DNA from 2 places in the Aeromonas sp. R6-2 genome. Region 2 is predicted to be linked to the other one. Evidence: predicted binding sites of a transcription regulator. Region 2 holds the regulator's gene; the other holds the start of a gene.
The links. Region 2 encodes LexA, which represses DNA repair genes until DNA is damaged. Its sites were predicted from a motif close to ANCTGTNTNNNNANACAGNT; they were not measured.

Region 1: a site for LexA is predicted at 3,339-3,358, ahead of umuD (translesion error-prone DNA polymerase V autoproteolytic subunit). Genes of this name have one in related genera too.

What each region holds. Positions count from the first base shown of each region.
Region 1 is NZ_JBFODE010000006.1:205,972-212,612, forward strand. Features, by position in the region: gene AB5Y48_RS01270 (YaeP family protein) at 79-285, shown strand; gene AB5Y48_RS01275 (MATE family efflux transporter) at 400-1,749, shown strand; gene AB5Y48_RS01280 (DUF3080 family protein) at 1,727-2,737, shown strand; tRNA gene AB5Y48_RS01285 (tRNA-Val) at 2,846-2,922, shown strand; tRNA gene AB5Y48_RS01290 (tRNA-Val) at 2,937-3,013, shown strand; tRNA gene AB5Y48_RS01295 (tRNA-Val) at 3,023-3,099, shown strand; tRNA gene AB5Y48_RS01300 (tRNA-Val) at 3,106-3,182, shown strand; tRNA gene AB5Y48_RS01305 (tRNA-Val) at 3,189-3,265, shown strand; gene umuD (translesion error-prone DNA polymerase V autoproteolytic subunit) at 3,374-3,799, shown strand; gene AB5Y48_RS01315 (Y-family DNA polymerase) at 3,796-5,058, shown strand; gene sbcB (exodeoxyribonuclease I) at 5,408-6,641, shown strand, end outside.
Region 2 is NZ_JBFODE010000036.1:11,828-18,468, reverse strand. Features, by position in the region: gene AB5Y48_RS08725 (hypothetical protein) at 804-956, opposite strand; gene AB5Y48_RS08720 (lysoplasmalogenase) at 1,115-1,741, shown strand; gene plsB (glycerol-3-phosphate 1-O-acyltransferase PlsB) at 1,775-4,201, opposite strand; gene lexA (transcriptional repressor LexA) at 4,385-5,008, shown strand; gene AB5Y48_RS08705 (hypothetical protein) at 5,279-5,548, shown strand; gene AB5Y48_RS08700 (SCO family protein) at 5,628-6,269, shown strand; gene AB5Y48_RS08695 (MATE family efflux transporter) at 6,326-6,641, shown strand, end outside.

The DNA.
Region 1 (6,641 bases), on a different contig from region 2:
GTTACCCTCGCCTACAAGGGGTGGGCAAGGGTAAAACAACCCGCTATAGTCCCGTCGTTTTTATGAAAGGAGAGAACCATGAAGGTCTTTGAATGCTGTGAAGCCGTGCGCGCCGCCTATAGCCAGATAGGCTCGGGTGAGCAGGGTTATGTGCCCAAGGCCATTGCCGCCGCCGTGCGCACCCTCGATGCGGTGGCCTGCGACGAGCGCGTCCCTGCCGAGCTGCGCCAGCAGGCTGCCTTTGCTGCCGCCAACCTGCTCATCAGCGATCACGAGGACGCATAACGTTTTCTTTCGGTGCCCCAGCCGTTACACTGACCCATCGGGCCGGCATCTCGCCGGCCCTCCTTCCCCGCTCTTTCTCTTGGCTCTTTATCGATTGACCCGTCGGAGGTGTCAGTGCAGTCCTATTGGTCCGAGGCACGAAATCTGGTGCGCCTCGCCACACCCATCCTTATCGCCCAGGTGGCCCAGACCACCATGAGCTTCGTCGACACCGTGATGGCCGGTCAGGTTAGCGCAGTGGATCTGGCCGCCGTCTCGGTGGCCGCCAGCTTCTGGCTGCCCATCATTTTGCTGGTGCAGGGGGTGATCATGGCCCTCACCCCCATCGTCTCCCAACTCAACGGCGCCCGTAAGCGGGGGGAGATCGGCCCGGCCGTTCATCAGGGATTTTGGCTTGCTCTGATGGTGATCCCCCTGGGCATGCTGGCCCTCTATCTCAGCCCACTGGCCCTGCAGGTGATGAAGGTCGAGCCCGCCCTCGCGGCCAAGACCACCGGCTACCTGCACGCCATCTTGTGGGGCCTGCCCGCCTTCGCCCTGTTTCAGGTGCTGCGCAACTTCAGCGAGGGGCTCTCCCATACCATCCCCACCATGGTGATCGGCTTCGTGGGACTGGCGGTCAACGTACCGGTCAACTGGATCTTCATCTATGGTAAGTTCGGCATGCCGGCCCTGGGTGGTGTTGGCTGTGGCGTGGCCACCGCCATCGTGCTCTGGGCCATGCTGTTTGCCATGATGGGATACATCTATTTCTCGAAACTGTTCAAAGAGTTCGATCTCTTTGGTTCCCTCGCCCGCCCCAACGGTAGCCGGATCTGGCGCCTGTTTCGCCTGGGTTTTCCCATCGCCATGGCCATCTTCTGCGAGGTGACCCTGTTCACCGTAGTGGCCCTGCTTTTGGCCCCACTCGGGGCTGAGATTGTGGCAAGCCACCAGGTGGCCCTCAACTTCTCTAGCCTGGTCTTTATGCTGCCGCTCTCCATCGGCGTTGCCGTCACCATCCGGGTTGGCCATAACATAGGTGAAGGGGACGGGGCGCAGGCCCGCCGATCGGCCCGCACCGGCCTGCTGCTGGGGCTTAGCGCAGCCGCCTGTACCGCCCTGTTTACCGTGTTGCTGCGTCACCAGATCGCCGGGATCTACACCGATGACAGTCAGGTGATCACCCTGGCGGCAGCCCTGCTGCTGCTGGCAGCCGTCTATCAGCTCTCCGATTCGGTGCAGGTGATTGCGGCGGCGGCCCTGCGCGGCTACAAGGATACCAAGGCGATCTTCTACCTCACCCTGATCGCCTACTGGGGTCTGGGACTGCCTACCGGGGTGGTGCTGGGCATGACGGACCTGCTGCTACCCCGCCTCGGGCCGCAGGGCTTCTGGGTTGGCTTTATCGTAGGCCTGACCGCGGCAGCCCTGATGCTGGGCCTGAGGCTCAAGGTGATCTATGGGCGCACGGCACACGGCTAGCCTTCTGCTCCTGTTACTCCTGGCGGGCTGCCGGCCCGCCATGGAGTCCTCCTTCGATACATACCTGATCCGCCTCGCTGCAATATTGGATGCCGAGCCCCCCGCTCTCGATACTCCTGACACGACCCCCCTACCCCGCCAGCAGGACCTGATGCTCCCCCTGCCCGAGCTCAGAGTAGACTTGCTCGATATCCTGACCCTCAGCCGCTGCGGGCTGGGGCGGGAGATCGCCGAACGCAACGGGCCGCTGGGCATGAGCGCCGATCATCTCACCCTGCTCGACTACGAGCTGACGCTGGTGCGCCGGCTCGAGGGGTGTGACAGCGAGAACCCGGCTACCCGCCAATGGCTCGAGGCGTTGGCCCGGGCCAAGCGGGCCATGTTGCCCCTGCGTGCCTGGAATGCCCTGGCTTCGGATCCCGTCTTGCGTCGCCAGCTCTCGCCGCGGCCTCCCCTGAGCGACCCCGATCCCGCGTCTGATCAGCCTCTCGAGAGCCTGCTGCATCATTGGCTGCAACTGCGCCAGAGCGCCGCAGGTACCCTCGACTGGCACGAGCAAAGGGAGCTGCTCTCACTCTCCGCACAGTTGCGCGATTCGGGTGAGCTCGCCCGTCTGCTCTACACCATGGAGAGTGTCACCCTCTGGCTGAAGGTGACCAACCGCTGGCTCGCCCCGCGCCTGGAAGCCCTCTCCTGCGGCCCCGACCCGGAGCGAGTGATGCGTCTGCGCGGCGCGTTGACCCACTATTATGGCAAGGGCGTTCAACCCGACCTGAGCCGCCTCGAGCGCCGCTTCTTGCGCCTGGCACCCGCCCTGCAGCGACTGATGGCGCCTCCGGCACCACTTCCGGCCCTCACGCCTTGGCATCTTCGCTACGGACAGGGGCGCGAGAGTGGCCTCTACCTCGACTTTCGCCACTCAATCAGTGACCATGCCCACCTGTGGCAACGGCTGCTGAAACGCTGCCAAGTGGGGATACGCCCGTAAAATCAACAAGCTGCGCAAGAACTCGGCAAACGATCAAGGAATGCGATGGGATTGGTTGACAGCCTCGGGGGGCATGGGTAGTATGCCGCCTCGTCAGCACGACGACGTGGGTTTATAGCTCAGTTGGTTAGAGCACTACCTTGACATGGTAGGGGTCGTTGGTTCGAATCCAATTAAACCCACCACGATTTACTATGATGCGCTCTTAGCTCAGTTGGTTAGAGCACCACCTTGACATGGTGGGGGTCGGTGGTTCGAGTCCACTAGAGCGCACCATCACAATTTGCGTCCTTAGCTCAGTTGGTTAGAGCACCACCTTGACATGGTGGGGGTCGGTGGTTCGAGTCCACTAGGACGCACCAGATTGCGGGTTTATAGCTCAGTTGGTTAGAGCACTACCTTGACATGGTAGGGGTCGTTGGTTCGAATCCAATTAAACCCACCACAATCTGCGCTCTTAGCTCAGTTGGTTAGAGCACCACCTTGACATGGTGGGGGTCGGTGGTTCGAGTCCACTAGAGCGCACCATCATGCCGAAAGGCCCGCATCGCTGCGGGCCTTTTTGCTTTTGTGGCCTTGGGCTCAACGGCACACCGGTCTATACTGTATATAAACACAGTAACAAGACCTGCACCTATGATACGCCCCCTGATCGATCCCCCTTCTCTCCCCCTGCCCTGTTTCGAGAATCGGGTCCCCTGCGGCTTTCCCTCCCCGGCCCAGGATCACGCCATCACCCCTATCGATCTCAACACCCTCTGTGTGCGCCACCCGGCCGCCACCTACTTCGTGCGGGCCTGTGGCGAGAGCATGACGGGGGCCGGCATCCACGACGGGGATCTGCTGGTGGTCGACCGGGCCCTCACTCCCCGTCACGGGGACGTGGTGATCGCCTGCCTCCATGGGGAGTTCACCGTCAAGCGGTTGCAGTGCACCCCCTATCCGGCCCTGCTCCCCGCCAACCCGGATTATCCTGTGCTGCCTCTTGGGGATGGGGAGCCTCTCGAGCTGATGGGGGTGGTCACCTTTGCCCTGCACACCCTGGAGCGGGGCACCTCATGAACGCCTATGCCCTGGTGGACGTGAACAACTTCTACGCCAGTTGCGAACGGCTGTTTCGCCCCGATCTCAATGGGCGCCCCCTGGTGGTGCTCTCCAACAACGATGGTTGTGTGGTCTCGCGCAGCCCCGAGGCCAAGGCCCTCGGGGTCAGGATGGCGGTGCCTTTTTTCCAGATAAGAAAAGAGTTCGAGGCTCAAGGCGGTGTCTGGTTTAGCTCCAACTATGCCCTCTACGGGGATCTCTCCCAACGGGTGATGAGCCTGCTCGAGCAGCACTCGCCACGGGTGGAGATCTACTCCATCGACGAAGCTTTTCTCGAGCTCGGTGAACGCTGGGCCGGTGATCTGGAGGCCTATGGGCGGCAGCTGCGCGATCGGGTACGCCAGTGGACCGGCCTCACCGTCGGGGTCGGGATAGCCCCTACCAAGACCCTGGCCAAGCTCGCCAACTATGCCGCCAAGCGTTGGCCAGCCACAGGGGGGGTGGTGGATCTGCGCGATGCGGCGCGCCGCCACCGCCTGATGACCATCACACCGGTCGGTGAGGTCTGGGGCATAGGGCGACGCCTTTCCACCCGCCTGCAGGCTGAAGGGATAGAGACCATAGCCCAGCTGCTGGCTCACCGGCCTGCCTACTGGCGCAGCCGCTACGGTGTGGTGCTAGAGCGCACGGTGCAAGAGCTCTGCGGGCTTCCCTGTCTGGAGCTTGAGCCTCCCGAGCCGCGCCAGCAGGTGCTCTGCAGCCGCTCCTTCGGCCACCCCATCAACACCCAAGAGCGCCTCAACCAGGCCCTGGCCACCTTTATCGAACGCGCCGCCGAGAAGTTGCGCCAGCAATCGCTCTGCACCGGCCACCTCACCCTCTTTGTACGCGCTAACCCGTTTCGTGCCCCCGAGTCACCGGCCCTGCATCTCTCCCTGCCACTGGCTACTCCCAGCGATGACACGGGGCATCTGCTGACCCTGGTGCGCCCTCATCTGGACACACTGTGGCAGCCGAGCCTCAAGTATCAAAAAGGAGGCGTCATGCTCACGGATCTGCGGTCACGCGGCCAATGTCAGAGCGATCTCTTCTGCCCGTCCCCAGACCCCAGACGCCAGGCCCTGATGCAGACGGTGGACAGGATCCGCGCCCGGGGGCTCGGCCAGCTACACTATGCCGCCCAGGGGCTCAGAGAGCCCGAGTGGATGATGCGCCAGGAGCACAAGAGCCCCGACTACACCCACTCACTGGCAGACCTTCCCAGAGTCAGAGCCTGATCTCCCTCACCGAGGCCGAGATCCGAAAGCAAAGTGAGCCCCCTGTGCCTGTCAGATATGGCAATTGGCCTCATATAGCGCTCAATGTAGAGTGGCCCTGCGTAGTTGTGCAGTTCCTCACACGCGCTAATCGCCAGTAGTCCCTTCCTTGAAGAGTTTCCATACTCCTTCCCCCGTCTCCATGCGGGGCTTTTTTTTGTAGCCACCACACCGTTGATGGGCGGGTCTTTGTCCAATAAACCAGCAGGCACATCTCCCTCCCTTCGCCTCGCCTGCACTATGGTTTACCATGCAGCCCATGACGGAGCCTCTCTCCACCCACTCGCCGCCCGCCGACGAACCGGAACCTATGAACAGAACAACAAAACCTGGCACTGAACCCACTCTCTGCTTTCACGACTACGAGACCTTCGGGATCAGCCCGTCGCGGGATCGGCCGGCCCAGTTTGCCGGGGTACGCACCGATCTGGACTTCAATATCATCGGCGAGCCGCTGGTTATCTATTGCAAACCGCCGGCAGACTACCTGCCCGAGCCCGAGGCCTGCCTTATCACCGGCATCACCCCGCAAAAGGCGATGAAAGATGGCCTGTGTGAGGCCGACTTTATCCGCCAGATCCATGAGGAGTTTGCGGCCCCCGGCACCTGTGTGCTCGGCTATAACAGCATCCGCTTCGATGACGAGGTGACCCGCAACACCCTCTATCGCAACTTCTACGACCCTTATGCCTACTCCTGGCAAAACGGCAACTCCCGCTGGGACATCCTCGACATGGTGCGCGCCTGTTATGCCCTGCGCCCGGAGGGGATCACCTGGTGCTTCGACGACGAGGGCAAGCCGAGCTTCAAGCTCGAGAACCTGACCCGCGCCAACGGCATCGGCCATGAGCAGGCTCACGACGCCCTCTCGGACGTGCTGGCCACCATCGCCATGGCCAGACTCATCAAAGAGGCCCAGCCGCGCCTGTTTGACTATCTGTTCGATCTGCGCAGCAAGCACAAGGTGAAGGCGCTCATCGATGTAGTGAGCATGAAGCCACTGGTGCACGTCTCGGGCATGTTCTCTCCCTGGCAGGGATGCGCCAGCTGGGTATCACCCCTGGCCTGGCACCCGACCAACCAGAATGCGGTGATCGTGGTGGATCTGACCCGCGATCCGCAAGTGCTGCTCGATCTCGACGCCAATACCCTGCGCGAGCGCCTCTACACCCGCAGGGACGATCTCGGTGAGCTCGAGTCGGTGCCGTTGAAGCTCGTGCATATCAACAAGTGCCCGGTACTGGCACCGGCTGCAACCCTGACGCCAGAGCGGGCCGATGAACTCGGCATCGATCGCGAGCAGTGCAGAAAGAGCCTGGACTTGCTGCGAAAGCACCCGGAGATCCGCGAAAAGGTGGTGGAGGTGTTCAATCAGGAGTGGCAGGGCGAGCAGAGCCGCGATCCGGATCTGATGCTCTACAGCAGCTTCTTCGGCCCCGGCGACAAGGCCGCCATGGAGATGGTGCGGGCCACCGCTCCCGACTTGCTCGGGGAGCGCAGCTTCTCGTTTAGCGATGCCAGGCTTCCCGAGATGCTGTTTCGCT
Region 2 (6,641 bases):
TCTTACACGCACTCCTTGAAAAAAACGGAAGGGATAAGAAGCAGAAAAAGAAAAGGGGGGCGGCTTTCGCCGTCCCCCCTGAGTCGTGTTGTCCATTCCCTGAACAGCCATGCTCCCTGCAATCCCTGACTATTTCCTTTCCTTAGGAATTTCCCCTTCCCAATCCCTCGGGGTGTCCGCAGCCTCCTGGCCTGGCTACCATCCTGGTAACCGCGCTCTCTCCATCCTGGAGGTGTCCCTTAACGCTTCCAGCGTGTCCCTGTTCATCCGTGAGGCATGTCCATCCTGAACATGCTGACTCTTCCTGAGCCGGTCCAACCGCTTCCAGCGGGTATCCTGTCATCCCTGGGTTGCTGCATCCTGAGCAACTGTATCCGTCCTGGATACTCCATCCTGCCTTGGAAACCGAACATCTATCCGGTGCTGCTTCCCTATGACCCTCATACTAAGGATTACGACGCTTCTCACAAGGGGGCTTTCGGGTAAAGAAAATTTGAGGAAGCCAATAAAAGTTACTGTCCTATTTTTAGGCCTTAAAAATCAGTTGCTTATTGTCATTTTTGGCAATGTTCCATTACTTTGGAAATGGTTTGCGCACGCACCGAGACAGCACCTTCTCACATGGGGTATGGCGAATGTCTCACAACTGGCAAATGGCCAGGTTTTTCCCTCAACTGCCAGTGTGAATGACTACAAAAAAGTTAAATGCCAGCGTTTGATTTTTGTACTGTCGGCGATATCCAGAGGATAAATGAAGGCGCCCTGAGGCGCCTTCATTGAGGGGTATTCGATGATATGCGCTGTTACTCGATGCTTTCCTGTCGCTGCAGAGCGATCAATGTCTGCTGCTCAAGCAGGGTAAGACCAAGTTCGTCGCAGGCTTGTTCGAAGCTCAACCCCAGGTGGCACATCATGATATCGATTGCTGGCAGGTAGTTTTTCATCATCTCGTCCATTTACCCTTCTCCCGTGGTCCTTCTTATGCCCGAGGGGGGGGAGGAGAGGCAATTAGACTTTAGGCGAAGTTCAGAATTGGGCTCTGCCACCGCAGGAGCGTTTTTGTTAGGCTTGGACTCAATAATCATGAGTCGGTGGTGGCAGGAGAGGCACAAGCATGTTCTTGAGTGTGATGATCGTGGCGTCGGGTTGGTGGCATATACGCTCTGCCTATGACGGGAGTCAGCGCCAGTTTTATCTCAGCAAGCCGCTGACTATGGTGCTCATCATAGCCCTGGCCTTTGGATACAGGGGGCTGGATCAGGACGGTTCACACGCCTGGATCCTGCTTGGTCTCCTGCTTTCGCTGGCTGGTGATGTCTTGCTGATGATGCCACGGGATCGCTTTATTCACGGACTGATCGCCTTTCTGGTGGCACATCTCTGCTATATCGTCGGATTTGCACAAGGCCCCCTGGTGCTCAAACTGGTCGACGGGCTGCTGCTATTGGCGGTGTGCGGGATGATCTTCGGCATCTTGTGGCCTGGGCTGTCCGGTATGCGCCTGCCCGTGCTTGTCTACATGCTGGCCATCATAGGGATGGCCTGGGTTGCTGCCGGCGCCTGGCATGCCTCCCTGACGGCCGGAAGCGCTGCCGCGCTGGCGGGAGCCCTGCTCTTCCTCTTTTCGGACAGCATGCTGGCACTGGATCGCTTCTATCGCCCCTTTCCCCAGGCTACCGCGCTCATCATGAGCAGCTATTTTGCCGCCCAGTTTCTGATTGCCGCCTCTATGGCCGGCTGAAACAAAGGAGCCTCCATTCGGAGGCTCCATCATCTAATTGCTGGGACAACAGGCACGTATGGTGCGCTGTACCTTGCTGCTGAGCAGGGGGAGCACATTGTCGGCCAGAGCCTGGAAGCGCCCCAGGTCCGGTTTGCAGGCGGGATCCAGATAGCCTTCGCTGCGGAAGGTATGAATGAGGGTGGTGAAGAGCTTCTGGTCAAAGAACTCGGGGGCATTAATACCGTGCAGTGTTCCCATGCGTTCGGCCATCATCATGGCATCCGCTTCCAGCTGCTCGGCCTCGATGGCGGGGTGATCCAACAGCCGGGTGAGGACGATAGCATAGCGCTGCAGGGTCTCCTGAATGCTTTCGGCCAGCAGTAGCAGGCGCATCTGGTTACCCGGGTTGACCCAGTATCCTCCCTCCCGCTCGGTGATCAGCTGCTGCTGGGCAAAGACGCGCAGCAGGCTGTCGATAAGCTCGGGCAGGTCTTGCTCCTCGAAGTGGAGGAACAACTCATTCTTCAGCAGGGGATAGATATCCACGCAGCGACCGATGAGCTCACTGCGGCCTATGCCTTCGCACCGATCGATCAATGCCGCGACCAGTGAGGGGAGCGCCAGCAGATGGAGCACATTGTTGCGGTAGTAGGTAAGCAGAATTGCCTGATAGCGATCCAGGCTGATGATCTGGCCCAGTCTGTCCTCGCTCACCTGTAACTTGTTGAGCTCCAGGGCCTGATCCAGCAGTTCGGCGGCACTACTCTCTGGAATGGTGTTGTAAGGGCCATAGGGTACCTCGCGCAGCAGGGTCAGATAGGTCGTGATCTGTGCCTCGAGTTCATCCCGGGTGAGGGCATGGCGCTCGGATGCCAGCAGGGCCACGGCACTCAGAGTGAGGCCATTGACCGCCGCTGCCGCATTGATACGGGTCATCAGCAAGTCGGCCAGCAGATTGACGGTGGGGGCCATCCACTCGGGGCGCTCCTCTTTTCCGACATGCTCGCGCCATTCGGGAACATGCTCGCTAAGGTAGTTGTTGAGGGTCAGCGGCTCTCCGAAGTTGACGAAGCCCCGGCCGTAATTGCGCAGCTTCTTCAGGATGCCGAGCACCTGCAGGAAGCTCTCTTTTTCCTTGCGACTGCCTTGCAGCTCTTTGTGATAGGTGTTGACCTCCATCACGTGCTCGTAACCCAGATAGACGGGGACGAAGGTGAGGGGACGGTCGAGACCGCGCATCATGGCTTGCAGGGTCATCGCCAGCATGCCGGTCTTGGGCGGCAGCAGACGACCGGTACGTGAGCGTCCTCCTTCCGTAAAGAACTCGACCGAATAGCCCTTGGTGAAGAGCAGATTCAGGTATTCACGGAAAACGGTGCTGTAGAGGGGATTCCCCTTGAAGGTGCGCCGGATAAAGAAGGCGCCGCCGCGTCGGAACAGGGGGCCGGCCGGCCAGAAGTTGAGGTTGATCCCTGCCGCAATGTGCGGCGGTACCATGCCCTGGTGATAGATGACGTAGGAGAGCAGCAGGTAATCCATGTGGCTACGGTGACAGGGCACATAGACGATCTCGTGCCCCTCCTGGGCCAACTGTCTCACCCGCTCGGCACCATGCACCGACAGGCCGCGATAGAGTTTGTTCCAGAGCCAGCCGAGGAGACTTTCGCCGATACGGATGAGGCGATAGGAGAAATCGGAGGCGATCTCATCCATGTAACCGAGGGCTCGCTTGCGAGCCTTCTCCTCGCTGAGGTTATCGCGGCTGGCCTCTTCCCGAATGGCGTTCTGGATAGTGGCCGAGTCGAGCAACTGCTGAAACAGCAGGTGGCGATTGGGGAGCTTGGGACCGGTGGCGGCCAGCTGTTGCCGGCCAAAGTGGACCCGTGCAACCCGGGCCAGCTTGTGGGCGATAGCCTGGTCAGTCCCGTGCTTGTCGGCCATATAGCGCAACGAAACGGGAGGGGAGAAGCGCACCAGATTCTCGCGTCCCTTCAGGGCCACGATCAGCGCCTTCTTCAGCATGTTGGGCGCCAGCGCACTGATGATATTGAGGCTCGACACCTCCTCTTCTTCACGTCCCGGGGCACGCCCCCAGAACAGGGTCACCGGCACTAGCTGGATGTCGAGCTCGGGATCCTGCTTGTGCAGGTCCAGCAGTTGCTGAAACTCCTGGAGGAAGGGCAGGGGTTTGGTTCGCGAGCCAAACAGGGGAGGGGGGCGATCCAGGCAGACGTAACGGGGCAGGGGGCGTCCCGCCAGCTCGAGAGGCGTGAAGGGGCCGGGCAGGCCCAGATCCGCACAGCACTGCTGAAGGGTCAGCAGATCCGTGATGGAGCTGGTCTTGAGGGCGAACACTATGGGGCGAGCCGGATCCAGCTTGAGCTCAGCGATGGGGTTTTCCGGCAGGCTCTTGTGGTTAACCAGCCAATTGATCGGCCACTGAAGTGCGGCGCGGGAAATTCTCTGCCCAAGGGACATCTGCGTTACTTCTCCTCTGAAAAGGCGGCAGGAGAATAGCAAATCACCGGCCGTTTGTCGCCGAGAGGTACGATGAGTTGCGACAAGGGGAGCAATGGCATGAGTATCACCCCCGGTTTGTCTTGCCTTGGCATGCATACTGTATATACTGCCAGTGTGCTGTATAAAAAGACAGGTGCGATCATGAAACCCCTTACCCCCAGGCAATCCCAGGTGCTGGAGCTCATCAAGAGCAACATGAGTGAGACCGGCATGCCGCCGACCCGGGCGGAAATTGCCCAGAAACTCGGCTTCAAGTCGGCCAATGCGGCCGAGGAGCATCTCAAGGCCCTGGCCAAGAAGGGGGTGATCGAGATCATGCCGGGCACTTCTCGTGGCATCCGGCTCCTGCTCGAAGAGGACGCCGCCAACGAGGAGGAGGGGCTGCCTTTGATCGGCAAGGTTGCCGCAGGTGAACCCATCCTGGCACAGGAGCATATCGAGAGCCGTTATCAGGTCGATCCCACCCTGTTTCATCCACGGGCCGATTTCCTGTTGCGGGTGCAGGGCATGAGCATGAAAAACATCGGCATCATGGATGGTGACTTGCTGGCCGTGCACAAGACCCAGGATGTGCGCAACGGTCAGGTGGTGGTGGCGCGTCTGGATGATGATGTCACGGTCAAGCGTTTCCAGCGCAAGGGGAGTCAGGTCTGGCTGCTGCCGGAGAATGAGGAGCTCGCACCGATCGAGGTGGATCTCTCCTCCCAGCACCTTTCCATCGAAGGGCTGGCGGTTGGCGTGATTCGAAACGCTGACTGGATGTGATGAGACGGGGCCATGAGCCCCGTTTTCTTTTTCCATGCCAGCCAATGCCTTCTTCTTTTATCGCGTTTCTTCATGGGGTTATCGTTAGAGGAACCCATGACCCCTCCCGGTTGACGGGTTTTCGTCTATATCCTTATCAAGAGGTCGAGCAAGACCCGGCGTCGTCGTAAACGCATTTACACCACCCTTTTTACGGGAGCAGGGGAGAGTGGCCCGAGGAGCCGGGCCTTGATGTCAGCCGCACCTGTGGGGTCGGCAAGGAGGACAGGTATGTCTCGCACTCATGCCCGGATAGGCTCGTTGACTCATATTACCCGTTTCATCGAGGGTAACTGGCTGACCCGGTTTTACGCTCTCTGGATTTTGCGCCGGGCTTCCGGCTGGTCGCTCTGGCTGGGTTGCCCTCGCAGCAACGTGGTGCGGCTAACCCCCTTATGGCAGCGTCGCCCTTCGGCGCAGGATGAGCGGGCTATCGTGATTCCCATGGAGGACTGGGTTGCCCGGCATCCGGACGCCGCTCGTAGAGGGTCCGGTCGTTAAGGAATGCGTCCTTTCGTGTTTCCACTCCTCTGCTGGGTTACAATGGCGCACCTCTTCTCATGCATGGTGCGCATTCCCTATGACCAAATGGCGCTCTACCCTGGTGATTGTCGCCCTTAGCCTGGTATTGGCAGGAGCCTTGCTCTACCCCACCCTGCGTCAGCCCAGCATGCCGGAGAGTGCGACCTATTTCACACCCGCACGCATGGTCAACGGTTTTACGCTCCAGCGCTCGGATGGCACCCCGTTTACTCGGGAGGCGTTGCTGGGGCACTGGAGCTTCGTCTTTATTGGCTATACCTTCTGCCCCGATATCTGTCCGACCACCCTCTCCGACCTGCGTGGCATTTACCCCGAGCTAAAACGGGTGGATGAACGTAGCCAGGTGATCTTCGTTTCGGTGGATCCCCAGCGTGATGATATGGCCCGGCTGACTACCTATACCCAGTTCTTCAACCCCGAGTTTGTGGCCGTGAGTGGCAGCCAGAGCAATCTCTTCCCCTTCGTCCGTAATCTGGGGCTGGTCTACTCCATCGTCGATGAGCACGATGCCAAGAACTATCTGGTCGATCACTCCGCCTCTATCGTCCTCATCAATCCCAAGGGGGAGATCCAGGCCGTGTTCAGGCCCGATATGGCTCCCGGGCAGCCCCCTCGCGTCTCCATGGCCAAGATGGCCAGTGATTTTGCGAAGATCCGCACTCTCGCTCTCGCCTCTTGAGCACGCTTCAACGCCTGTGGGGTGAGCAGCGCCAGGTCCTGGCGCTGGCGCTCCCCATGTTGCTCTCCAACCTGACGGTCCCCTTGCTGGGGTTGGTCGACACCTGGGTGATTGGCCATCTGGACAGCCCCTCCCTGCTTGGAGGGGTCGCCATCGGGGCAACCCTTATCAACCTCACCTGGTGGGTCCTCGGCTTTTTGCGTATGTCGACCACGGGCCTGACCGCCCAGGCGTTGGGTGCGGGAGACGAGCACGAGATGCGGCTGTTGTTGGGCAGGGGATTGTTACTGGCCTGTCTGTTGGCGGTCTTGTTGTTGATTGGCAAGACCCCGCTGGTTGCGGTGGCGCTGGGACTGAGCGGGGCCTCGGCCG